One region of the Pseudoalteromonas maricaloris genome, then DNA from elsewhere that is predicted to be linked to it. Evidence: predicted binding sites of a transcription regulator. Region 1 holds the regulator's gene; each other region holds the start of a gene.

Region 1 (4,294 bases):
TAAACCAAAGTCAGTATATTGTGATTAAATGTCGGTATCTTGACGTTAAAATTAGCTAAGTTGCTATTTTCTTATTGTTTTTATAGTTAGTGTACATTTGTGCTAATTTTCTACATTTTGTGCTGGTTTTAGCGTCTTATTTTTTAAGTTTTAGTCATTTTATTTGTGAAATCTTTCTTAAAATTGAGCTTATCTTCTCGGAAAAGTATAGAAAATACCGTGCTAGTGGATAGACCTGATTTTACTTGAATAATGAGCAAAACTCGGTATTGTGTGAATACGGTCGATTAACTATATGTCCTATTGACATACCGCGACAGCAAAGCATATGCGCTTGTTGAGTGGTTGAATGTCGTCGCTCATATAGTTAATCGCACTGTGTGTTGCTGTAACCAGCCTGATAGGTTGCCAACATTCAGAATGCGAACGTTTACCACACTCTCACATTAACTTCGTAGGAAAATATCGCGCCATGACAGATTTTCGTCAACAAGCTCTAGATTATCACGAGAAGCCCGTTCCAGGTAAAATCAGTGTTGAGCTCACTAAACCTGCCGAGACCGTAAAAGACTTAGCACTTGCATACAGCCCAGGTGTTGCAGAGCCAGTACGTGAAATCGCGGCTGATCCGGCGAATGCATACCGTTACACGGGTAAAGGAAATATGGTTGCGGTGATCAGTAATGGTACGGCAATTCTTGGCTTGGGTAACTTAGGTCCTTTGGCGTCAAAGCCTGTTATGGAAGGTAAGGCGCTATTATTTAAGCGTTTTGCGGGTCTTGATTCAATCGATATCGAAGTTAAGCACAACACCACCGAAGACTTCATTAATACGGTGGCAAATATCGCAGACACATTTGGCGGTATTAACCTTGAAGATATTAAAGCGCCAGAGTGCTTTGAAATTGAGCGTGCGCTAATCGAACGTTGTGACGTTCCTGTTTTTCATGATGATCAGCACGGCACCGCAATTGTAACCGCTGCGGGTATGCTGAATGCGTTGGAAATTCAAGGTAAAGATATTCATGATGCGATTATTGTGTGTCTTGGCGCGGGTGCAGCCGCTATCGCTTGTATGGAATTACTGATCAAATGCGGTGCTCAACGTGAGCACATATATATGCTAGACAGAAAAGGCGTGATCCATACTCGCCGTGATGACCTAAATGAATACAAAGAGCTGTTTGCAAACAACACGGATAAGCGTACGTTACAAGATGTGATTGCGGATGCGGACGTATTTGTTGGTGTTTCTGGCCCAGACTTACTTTCTGCTGAAGATCTAAAGTTAATGGCTGACAAGCCAGTGGTATTCGCTTGTTCTAACCCAGATCCTGAGATCAGCCCTGAAGTTGCACACGGTGCACGTAATGATTTGATCATGGCGACAGGTCGCTCAGATTATCCAAACCAAGTAAACAACGTGCTGTGTTTCCCGTTTATCTTCCGTGGTGCGCTTGATGTACGTGCAACCGCTATCAATGACGAAATGAAGATTGCAGCGGTTGAAGCAATTAGAACGATTGCGAAAGAACCTGTGCCTGCTGAAGTGTTAAAAGCGGCTGACGTGGATAGTCTTGAGTTTGGTCCTGAGTACATTATTCCAAAACCAATGGATCCGCGTTTGTTACCTCGTATCGCAAAAGCGGTAGCGGTAGCTGCAATTGAATCAGGTGTGGCACAAATCGATATGCCAGCTGGATATATGGAATAATACCATTGGTATTATCCAAATGAAAAAAGCCTCGATTGAGGCTTTTTTTGTGTCTGTAAGTCCACAGAAAAAGAGTAGTTATCACTCTTCGTTTATTTCTGGGATCTCCAAACCGCGTTCTTCCATTATTTGTCTTACCTCTAACGGAATACGCTCTGGATTATCTTTTCTCAAGTCTTCATCGCTCGGCAGTGGCTGACCTGTGAAGGCATGTAGAAACGCCTCACATAAAAGCTCACTGTTCGTGGCATGACGTAAGTTATTCACTTGGCGACGTGTACGCTCATCAGTTAGCACTTTGAGTACATTCAGAGGTATGCTCACCGTGATCTTTTTTACTTGCTCTGCTTTCTTACCGTGTTCTGCATATGGGTGAATATACTCACCGTTCCATTTTGCCATAATTGTGTACTTGCCTCAGTTACATCAATGCCAATATGACTGGGTTCTGGTCTACATTATTCACCAACCGCATGAATATAGGGATAACCTTACGAATTAAAGATAAATCCCAAACTCAAATAGATGAATAAACTAATCCGCCATAGCGAGATAGAAGAATCTCTGCCATAGTTTTCAATAACTCAGTCGTATTAGCAACGCCTAGAGTGGCGAAATTTTATCGGTTTAAAAAAGATAGTCAAATACTAGTTATTTAGCCATTTAGCGGTATAAATGTTTTGACTTCTAGTTTCTGTTGCTCTAACCTTTTAGACGTCTAAACATCCAACTATCTAGGTGACCTTATGAGTCAAGTTAACAAATCGACGGTTGCAGTGCGTCATGGTATAGAAGCTGATAAAGCACATGGGGCAGTAGTGCCACCGCTTTACCTTTCTACCACCTATTCTTTTGCCGATTTTGATACCAAACGCAACTACGATTATGGCCGCAGTGGTAACTTTAATCGTGATGTGCTTGCACAGGCACTTACCGAACTTGAAGGTGGTGCTCGTGGCATTATTACCGCGACTGGCATGGCTGCCGTTCACCTAGTAACTCAGCTACTTAACCATGACGATACGCTGGTTATTCCACATGACTGTTATGGTGGTAGCTATCGCTTGTTTACATCGCTTGCTAAGCGTGGATTGCTCAAATTAACCGTCTTGGATCTCACACAATCAGAAAGTCTTGCACAGCTGCAGCAGATCAAACCTAAATTAGTTTGGATTGAAACACCAAGTAACCCAATATTAAGGCTAACGGATATAGAAGCTGTCGTAAATGCAGCACACGCTGTGGGGGCTTTGGTCGCCGCCGACAATACCTTCTTGTCTCCGGCACTACAAAATCCCATTGCTTTTGGCGTAGATGTAGTCGTGCATTCAACTACTAAATATATCAATGGTCATTCTGATGTCGTGGGGGGCGCGGTGATCGCGCGTACACAGGAGTTGGGTGATGAGTTAGCTTGGTGGGCGAATAATATCGGTATTACAGGTGCACCTTTTGATAGTTATCTAACCCTACGTGGACTGCGCACCTTAAACGTGCGTTTACGCCAACATCAAGAAAATGCTCAGCTTATTGCGGAGTATTTAGAAAAGTCGCCGTATGTTAGCCAAGTTTATTACCCTGGCCTTGAGTCGCATCCTCAACACGAACTTGCGAAAAAACAACAGCTCGGCTTTGGTGGCATGGTGAGCTTTGATATCAAAGGCGATCTGCAAACATCAGCGAAGTTTTTAACGTCTCTAACACACTTTTCATTGGCAGAATCTTTAGGTGGGGTTGAGAGTCTTATTTGCCATCCAGCGACGATGACACACGCAGGTATGGATCCGCAAGCGCGTTTAGAAGCGGGAGTGGGCGACACGTTGATTCGTATTTCTGTAGGAATTGAAGATGTACAGGATCTCATTGCAGATCTGGAATCAGGATTTGCATGTATTGATGAAAGTCAGGCGAGTGATGATGCTAAGTCATTCAAATTAACGCCTGCACATACAGTAGCGTTGTGGTGAGTAAATGGCAAAAGTAGTACATAAGTTTGGTGGTTCGAGTTTAAGCTCGCCAGAGCGTTATCAGGCGGTTGCCAAGATAGTGTTAGAGCAATGTCAGCTAGGTGACAGTGTTGTGGTTTCTGCTGCAGGAAAAACAACGAATACCCTAGTGAAGTTATGGCAAAGTTTTGAGCAGCAAGATGTTCGCGCATTTAACGATGTTTTATTACAAGTTGAAAATCATCAACGAGAATTAATTGATGCCCTGTTTGTAGGTGAACAACACAGTGTGTTACTCAAACAGCTCGTCAATGAGCTGCAAGCAATCGCTTTAGGGCGAGAAGAACAACATCTTCACTACGCGAGTTTACTTGCACATGGAGAGCTATGGTCGGCTCGTATATTAGCAAACTACCTAAGCTCTCAAGGTGTTGAAGCCAAAGCTATCGACGCTCGTACGTTATTTGTACAACAAGAGGGGGTGTTACTACACGCCCATAACAAAGAAGCGTGCTATCGCGCCATTGATGATCACGCTATCTATATCGTTACCGGTTTTATTGCTGCAAATACACAAGGTGAAACGGTGACTTTAGGCCGAAATGGCAGTGACTATAGCGCAACTTTGTTGGCA
Region 2 (4,294 bases), 1.3 Mb from region 1:
AGTATCCAGTGCCTCACACTGTGATAGGTTACTTTCTTGCGACGTCTTGGCACTTACCCAAAGAAATATGCCAGATGATTTTGCGCCACCATGACGTTAGCTATCTTGAAGAGCAAAAAAATGCACAACATGTGCAAACCTTTGCGGCACTTAAACTGGCTGAAAACCTCTGTTTCGAAGCAAAACATTTTAGAAGCGCAGCGGATTGGTATTTATTTAAAGACAAGGTGATGATTGAGCTTAATCTTCATGATGATGAGTATCAAAACTTAAAAGATGATGTCGACGAGGTATTTATCGGGTAGGGGTTATCTATGGGCATTAAAAAAGGCGCACTTGGCGCCTTTTTTACTTTTTGCAGCAGGGGTTATAGGCCTGCAGCTGCACGTAGTGCGTCAGCTTTATCTGTTGCTTCCCAAGGGAACTCTTCACGACCAAAGTGGCCGTAAGCAGCAGTAGGCTGATAAATTGGACGCTCAAGGTCTAGCATAGTGATTAGACCGTAAGGACGTAAGTCGAAGTGCGCGCGGATAAGTTCGATTAAACGCGACTCATCAAGCTTGGCTGTACCGAAAGTTTCTACACTGATAGAAGTAGGTTCAGCAACACCGATTGCGTAAGACACTTGGATCTCACACTTGTCAGCAAGGCCAGCGGCAACAATGTTCTTTGCAACGTAACGCGCTGCGTAAGCTGCAGAACGGTCAACTTTTGATGGATCTTTACCAGAGAATGCACCACCACCGTGACGAGCCATACCGCCGTATGTATCTACGATGATTTTACGACCAGTTAGACCACAGTCACCCATAGGACCACCGATAACGAAACGGCCAGTTGGGTTGATGAAGAACTTAGTTGCTTCAGTGATAAGCTCTGCAGGTAATGTAGGCTTGATGATAGTTTCCATCACAGCTTCTACAAGGTCAGCTTGTGATACAGAATCACAGTGCTGTGTAGATAATACGACTGCGTCGATACCTACTGCTTTACCGTTTTCGTACGCGAATGTTACCTGAGACTTAGCGTCTGGACGTAACCAAGGTAGCGTGCCGTCTTTACGAACTTGCGCTTGGCGCTGAACTAAACGGTGTGAGTATGTGATAGGCGCAGGCATAAGTACGTCAGTTTCGTTACACGCGTAACCAAACATTAGGCCTTGGTCACCAGCACCCTGCTCTTCTGGACGAGTACGGTCAACACCTTGGTTAATATCAGGTGATTGCTTACCAATGGTGTTAAGGATTGCACATGAATCAGCGTCAAAGCCCATGTCAGAGTGTGTGTAACCAATTTCACGCACGGTCTTACGAGTTAATTCCTCGATATCAACCCAAGCGCTAGTTGTGATTTCACCACCAACCATAACCATACCGGTTTTAACGTAAGTTTCACACGCAACACGTGCTTTTGGATCTTGCTCAAGGATGGCATCTAGAACCGCATCAGAGATCTGATCAGCAATTTTATCTGGATGGCCTTCAGAAACAGATTCAGAAGTAAATAAATGTTTAGCCATTGTATTTATGCTCACAAATATTGCGCTTCACAAACATCAGGGACAGCGCGAAAAATTAAGGAGCGTATTCTAACCAAAAAACCTAGGCATTGACTAGTTATTTTACGCCTAGACGTCCAAAATTGTGCAAACTTTTTTAATGGTCGGAAAAAGTCCGTCTGTACCCGTTTTTTTATGGCCTTTGCCGTTGCAGTTAGCCATATAAATAAGTAAGAATGGGCTCAAACCCCCGCGAAACACATTTAAAGGTAGGAGAATTCATGCCATCTCGCAAAGAACTTGCTAATGCAATTCGCGTTCTTTCCATGGACGCTGTACAAAAGGCCAAGTCTGGCCACCCAGGAGCCCCTATGGGCATGGCGGACATCGCAGAAGTACTTTGGCGCGATTTTTTAAAGCACAACCCAAGTAATCCTGAGTGGTTCGACAGAGATCGCTTCGTATTATCAAACGGTCACGGCTCGATGTTAATTTATTCATTGTTGCATTTGTCGGGTTATGACTTATCAATTGACGACATCAAAAATTTCCGTCAGCTACACTCCAAAACACCAGGCCACCCAGAATATGGTTATGCGCCAGGTATTGAAACGACTACAGGCCCATTAGGTCAGGGTATTACCAATGCGGTAGGTATGGCGATTGCTGAAAAAGCATTGGCTGCACAGTTTAACCGTGAAGATTACGACATCGTTAATCACTATACCTATGCATTTTTAGGTGATGGCTGTTTGATGGAAGGTATCTCACACGAAGCTTGTTCACTTGCGGGTACCCTTGGTCTTGGCAAACTGATTGCATTTTGGGATGACAACGGTATTTCAATCGACGGTGAAGTTGAAGGTTGGTTTAGCGACGATACACCAAAACGCTTTGAGTCTTATGGCTGGCATGTTATTGCCGGTGTTGATGGCCACGATAGCGATGCGATTAAAGCGGCAATCGAAGCGGCGCAAGCAGAGTCTGACAAGCCAACCCTTATTTGTTGTAAAACGGTTATCGGTTATGGTTCACCAAATAAATCTGGTAGCCATGATTGTCACGGTGCACCGCTAGGTGATGATGAAATCAAAGCGGCACGTGAATTCCTTGGTTGGGAGCACGGTGCATTTGAAATACCAGAAGATGTGTACGCGAAATGGGACGCAACAGCACGTGGTCAAAATCAACAAAGTGACTGGTTGATTAAGTTTACTGAATACCAAATGCATTATCCTGAGCTTGCTGCTGAATTTGAGCGTCGCATGAAAGGCGAGCTTCCAGCAGACTGGTCTGAGAAAACAGAAACCTATATCGCAGAGCTTCAAGCGAATCCTGCAAACCCAGCAACTCGTAAAGCATCACAAAATGCATTGAATGCCTATGGCCCAATTCTACCTGAGTTTATGGGTGGCTCTGCTGACCTTGCGGGTTCTAACTTAACACTTTGGGATCAATCTAAAGGCTTAACGGCAGAAGATGCTGCGGGTAACTACATTTTCTACGGTGTGCGTGAATTTGGTATGTCTGCCATCATGAATGGTATTGCACTGCACAGAGGCTTTATCCCTTACGGTGCGACATTCCTGATGTTTATGGAATACGCGCGTAATGCCGTACGTATGGCTGCATTGATGAAGCAAAGAAGTATCTTTGTGTATACTCATGATTCAATCGGTCTTGGTGAAGATGGTCCAACACACCAACCTGTAGAACAAATGGCGAACTTACGCACTACGCCAAACCTTGCGAGCTGGCGTCCATGTGACCAAGTTGAGTCAGCAGTTGCTTGGCAGCAAGCGGTTGAACGCGCTGATGGTCCATCTGCACTTGTATTTACCCGTCAAGGTCTTGCACAGCAGCCACGTACAGCTGAGCAAGTTGCAGCGATTAAGCAAGGTGGTTATGTACTATCTTGTGATGGTGAACCTGAAATCATCCTTATTGCAACCGGTTCTGAAGTGCAACTTGCGGTTGAGTCTGCGGATAAGCTTCGTGCAGAAGGTAAAAAGGTGCGTGTTGTGTCTATGCCTTCAACGGACATTTTTGATGCGCAATCTGCAGCATACAAAGAAAGCGTACTACCAAGCTCAGTAACGCGTCGCGTCGCTATCGAAGCGGGTATTGAGGACTTCTGGTACAAATATGTAGGCCTAAATGGTGCTATCGTTGGTATGACAACGTTTGGTGAGTCAGCACCTGCTGATGAGCTATTCAAGCTATTCGGCTTTACGGTAGAAAATATCGTTGAGAAGGCAAACGCATTGTTTGCATAATCAAAGAAAAGAAACAAAAAACCCATGCCATGCATGGGTTTTTTTATGCTTAGGGGTTTTGCTAAACCCCTTAAAGTTTTGAGACTGTTTCCAGCTCAAAGCTCAGGTTAGATAGCTAAACCTTAAACTGTTCTACCGATAAGCGTAACTCTTCGGCGAGTTTAGCAACCTCAGAACTAGAGATTGAGGTTTGGCTCGCGCCTTCAGCCGTTTGCTCTGCGATTGTTACAATCGATTCCAAACGTTCACTAATTTCCTGTGCTACTTGCTGTTGCTCGTTCGCCGCGTTTGCAATCTCTTCACTCACATCATGAGCCTGAGAAACGGCTGCAGTGATGGAGTTTAGTGCTTCATTAGCAAGGTCGCTCTGAGTTACGCACGACTCCGCCTGCTGTTTGCCTTTCGACATCGCGCCTACCGCTTCTTCGGCACCAGCTTGTAAGGATTCAATCATTGCTTGAATTTCTTGAGTTGACTCTTGAGTCTTACTTGCAAGTGAGCGCACTTCGTCTGCCACTAC
Region 3 (4,294 bases), 1.7 Mb from region 1:
CACGCTAAGTAGGTTTGCCACTGACTGGCTTTGAGTGGCATCCCCTCTCTAAATGCAGGTTCATCGATTTGGATCACCTTAATCCCTGCATTTTGCAAATCTACCACTTCATCTCTCAGTGCTAATGCGATTTGATTCGCGATGCTCTGCTTGTCTAAGTCATCTCTGACAAACGACCAAAATAAAATAGTCACAGGTCCTGTTAGCATGCCCTTCATCGGTTTTTTGGTTAAGCTCTGTGCATAACTCGTCCAATTAACTGTCATTGGTGCCGCACGCGAGACATCACCCCAGATCACAGGGGGCTTAACACAGCGCGAACCATAACTTTGCACCCAACCAAACTGAGTAAAGGCAAAACCTTCGAGTAATTCACCAAAGTACTCAACCATATCATTGCGCTCTGCTTCGCCATGAACCAGCACATCTAAGTTAAGCGCTTCTTGTTCTTCAACGGCATAACGGATCTCCGCTTCCATCTGGCTTTGATAAGCATCAACACTCAACGTACCCGCTTTATAATCACGTCGTGCCTTACGGATCGCTTGGGTTTGTGGGAAAGAGCCTATCGTTGTGGTTGGCAATAAGGGTAAATTTAGCGACTGTGCTTGTTTTTTAATTCTGGTTGCGAATTCACTATTGCGTTGACCGTCTTTTGCTGTAAGCGTTGAAACACGCTGCTGCACCTCATTATTATTCACCCGAGTAGAGGTCAAACGCGCTTTTACAGGCTTAGAATATTCGACCAACTGGGTAATATCACGCTGCTCCAATGCATTTTTCAATAATGCCAGCTCTTGCCCTTTTTGTTTGGCAAATGCGAGCCAAGACTTTAACTCACTGTCAAGCTTTTGCTCTTGATCTAAGTCGACTGGCGTATGTAATAATGAGCATGAAGGAGCAAGCCAGAGATTATTACCACGACGTTCATGAACCAGAGCAAGTTGCTGATATACACCTTCAAGATCCGAGCGCCAAATGTTACGACCATTCACAACCCCGAGAGACAGTACGCTATCCTTTCCAACTACTTTCTCTAACGCAGCCAAGTCGTAGTTTGCCGTTACGCAGTCAAAATGTACGCCTTCTACAGGGTAAGACCGGATATCTTCAACATGCGCTTGTACGGAGTCAAAATAACTGGCCAACAACACTTTTACTCCTTGGCCGCTCAACGCATCAAAACTCCGGCGCAGCGCGTTGCGATAAGCATCATCGATTTCCAATGCTAAAATAGGTTCATCAATTTGTACCCACTCAACGCCTTGCTCAGCAAGCTTGCCGAGTACCTGCTGATATACAATCAATAACTTATCTAATAAAGCCAATTTATCGAACTCTTGACCAACGCATTTAGCTAAGTAGAGATAGGTTACCGGGCCGATCAATACGGGCTTTGCTTGGTAGCCAAGTAATTGTGCTTCTTCTACTTGAGTAAACAACTCCGTCCAAGTTAGGGAAAATTCCTGCGTTTGAGTTAACTCGGGGACGATGTAATGATAATTGGTGTTGAACCATTTCGTCATTTCACTTGCAGCACACGCACAGCCGCTAGGTGCTCGCCCTCTGCCAATCCGAAACAAAGTATCGAGATTTACCGACTCATCATTTTTATGACGACTAGGAATAGCGCCGACAAGCAATGAAATATTCAACACGTGATCATACCAAGCAAAATCGCCTACAGGGAGAAGGTCAACACCAGCGTCAGCTTGCAATGCCCAGTTTTCTGCACGAATGCGTTTTCCTTCCGCGATTAATTCGACTTGTGTTAAGTCGCCTGACCAATAGCGTTCTACTGCAAATTTAAGTTCACGCTTTTTGCCTACGCGTGGAAAACCCAAGTTATGTGTTAATGCCATGATTTTAATTCCGTCTAGATGTATGGATGTCCAAAATATAATTCTCATGATCAAAAACAACAATTGATGCTTTCTCAGATTTCATATGAATAAAATTAAATTGTAATTTTTTGCAAAATTTTTACAGAAGTAGTGACAACGCTGTCATTTTTAGTGTTATAGTGGATTTGTGAATTTTTGAACAATTCACCGTAGGTATTTAGACGTCTAGACATTGATAATAACTAAATAGAATCGTAATATTGAGTAATGCTGAGATTTGCTCACTTCAAATATGAGAATTGTTGATAATGATTGATATAAAGCACCTAAAGACTATCTCCACCTTGAAAGAAACTGGTTCTCTTGTGAATACAGCACGAGAGCTATTCCTGACTCAATCAGCTTTATCACATCAGATCAAAGATCTTGAGAGCAAACTTGACTGCCAACTCTTTGAGCGCAAAACGCAGCCGGTACGTTTTACCCCTCAAGGGATGTTATTATTGGAACTTGCCAACGATGTTTTACCTAAAGTTGAAGCAACAAAGTGTCGTTTGAAGGAAAGCCTTAATCAGCCTATCTCGCAACTCAGATTAAGCGTGGAATGTCATGCCTGTTTTCACTGGTTGCTGCCAACAATTAAAGAATTCAATACCTTTTGGCCTGACATTAAAGTCGATTACGAACGTGGCTTTAGCTACGACGCAATTCCTGACCTTATTGAAGATGAGCTGGACTTAGTACTTACCTCAGACATTCGCGAACCAGAGCAACTGGAATACGCACACCTATTTGACTTTAAGTTAAAGTTAATCGTTGCACCAGATCACGAATTGGCCAAGAAGGCCTATGTCACAGCACTCGACCTAAAAGATGAAACCATCATTTCTTACCCTATTCCTCGCGAGCGTCAAGACATATTTAAGCATTTTATTCAAAATGCACGCTTTGACGGTACGCTAAAAACCGTCGATCAAGGTTTATTAATCTTCCAACTGGTAAGTGCAGGCATGGGGGTTGCGGCATTACCAGACTGGTTAGTGACACCTTATGAGAGCCAAGGGCTAATTAAATCGATTCCTCTAGGCGCACTTGGGCTAAATCGTCCAATGTATTTAGCAATGAAGAAAAGCATGAAAGATAACCCTGTTTATCGTCATTTCCTCAATACTTGCCGAAAAACCACTGCAAGATAGATGACTGGGCTCTTTTTTGAGCCCTAACTGTTAGACATTTCTACAACTCCCATCTCATGCTAGCATTGCGTTAGGCTTATCTTAATCTAGGGCATGTTTAAATGTTTGAAGTCAAAAAGGTTATCGGTCAACTTCTGATGCCGTTACCGTTATCTTTGGTTGCACTTATGGGGCTCATGTTTTTTATCGCCAAAACACGCAAAGGGCCGTATATCGCAAGCTGGTTCGTCTTACTCACGACATGGGCGTTATCGACTCCTTATGTCGCACAACATATTATTGAGTGGGATACAGGCACTCTCGCCGCATTCAATCCAAGCAAGCACAACAATATAGATAAAATCGTGGTACTTGGCTGTGATTTATACCCAGATAAATCTCTCCCCAGCAACGCCCAACTTGGCAGCTGCGGTCTAGCCAGACTAGTTGAAGGCGTAAGACTTGCTAATATTTACCCAAAGGCTCAGCTGTATGTCTCTGGTTACGGCTATGGCCATGCAACAAGCGCGGGACTCATGGCAAGAACCGCACAGAGCCTAGGTATTTCCGCTACACGTATTAAGCAAAACCCCAATGCCAAAGACACCGCGGACGAAGCAAAAATGCTAGCACCTTTACTAGTCGATTATGACGTCGCATTGGTCACATCGGCTTCGCACATACAGCGAGCAAAAAACCTATTTGAAGCACAAGGCATAGAAGTGTTCGCTGCACCGACGGAGTTTTATAACTTCAAGCAATACCCACCGAGCAGACAATTTATTCCAAACCATAAGGCCTTAGAAGTAGTCACTCGGATTTGGCATGAACAGCTTGGAAGTATGTGGATCACGATCCGTCGTGTTATTGACCCTGAGGCACTTTAAGCGCCGAAAAAGACACCAAAATCAGGCTAAAGTTCGATAAATTAGCGCTGAAAAACGTAAAAAATTGAAAATTTGCGCAAATATGGGTATAAATAGAGTTTAATCTTAACCCGCGTATCCGCGTACAACACGACTAGGATCTACGATGAGTAAACTAGATAAAACTGAAGTACTAAGCGCTTTCGAAGCTGCGTACGAAGCTGCACATGGCAAAAAGCCTGAGATCACTGCAAAGCCAGGTTGGTATAGCATCGATGGTGGCAAAAACATGCGTCTTGCTGAGGTAGCCGAATTAACCGAAGAGCTAACTTCAGGGTCAGCTGTAGCAAGTGATAAAACGCAGGCGCCTGCCAAAAAAGCGAAAACGACTAAGAAAGCGCCTAAGGCT

The links. The regulator MetJ, encoded in region 1, represses methionine synthesis genes. The targets are predictions, from matches to a motif close to TAGACGTCTAGACGTCTA.
Region 2: a site for MetJ is predicted at 1,621-1,638, ahead of metK (methionine adenosyltransferase). Genes of this name have one in related genera too.
Region 3: a site for MetJ is predicted at 2,063-2,080, ahead of metE (5-methyltetrahydropteroyltriglutamate--homocysteine S-methyltransferase). Genes of this name have one in related genera too.

The regions. Positions count from the first base shown of each region.
Region 1 is NZ_CP024625.1:443,179-447,472, forward strand. It holds gene CTT31_RS01775 (malic enzyme-like NAD(P)-binding protein) at 473-1,714, shown strand; gene metJ (met regulon transcriptional regulator MetJ) at 1,796-2,116, opposite strand; gene metB (cystathionine gamma-synthase) at 2,461-3,681, shown strand; gene metL (bifunctional aspartate kinase/homoserine dehydrogenase II) at 3,686-4,294, shown strand, end outside.
Region 2 is NZ_CP024625.1:3,254,535-3,258,828, reverse strand. It holds gene CTT31_RS14390 (HDOD domain-containing protein) at 1-305, shown strand, start outside; gene metK (methionine adenosyltransferase) at 368-1,519, opposite strand; gene tkt (transketolase) at 1,780-3,774, shown strand; gene CTT31_RS14375 (methyl-accepting chemotaxis protein) at 3,890-4,294, opposite strand, start outside.
Region 3 is NZ_CP024625.1:2,839,640-2,843,933, forward strand. It holds gene metE (5-methyltetrahydropteroyltriglutamate--homocysteine S-methyltransferase) at 1-1,862, opposite strand, end outside; gene CTT31_RS12505 (LysR substrate-binding domain-containing protein) at 2,153-3,040, shown strand; gene CTT31_RS12510 (YdcF family protein) at 3,142-3,906, shown strand; gene CTT31_RS12515 (hypothetical protein) at 4,052-4,294, shown strand, end outside.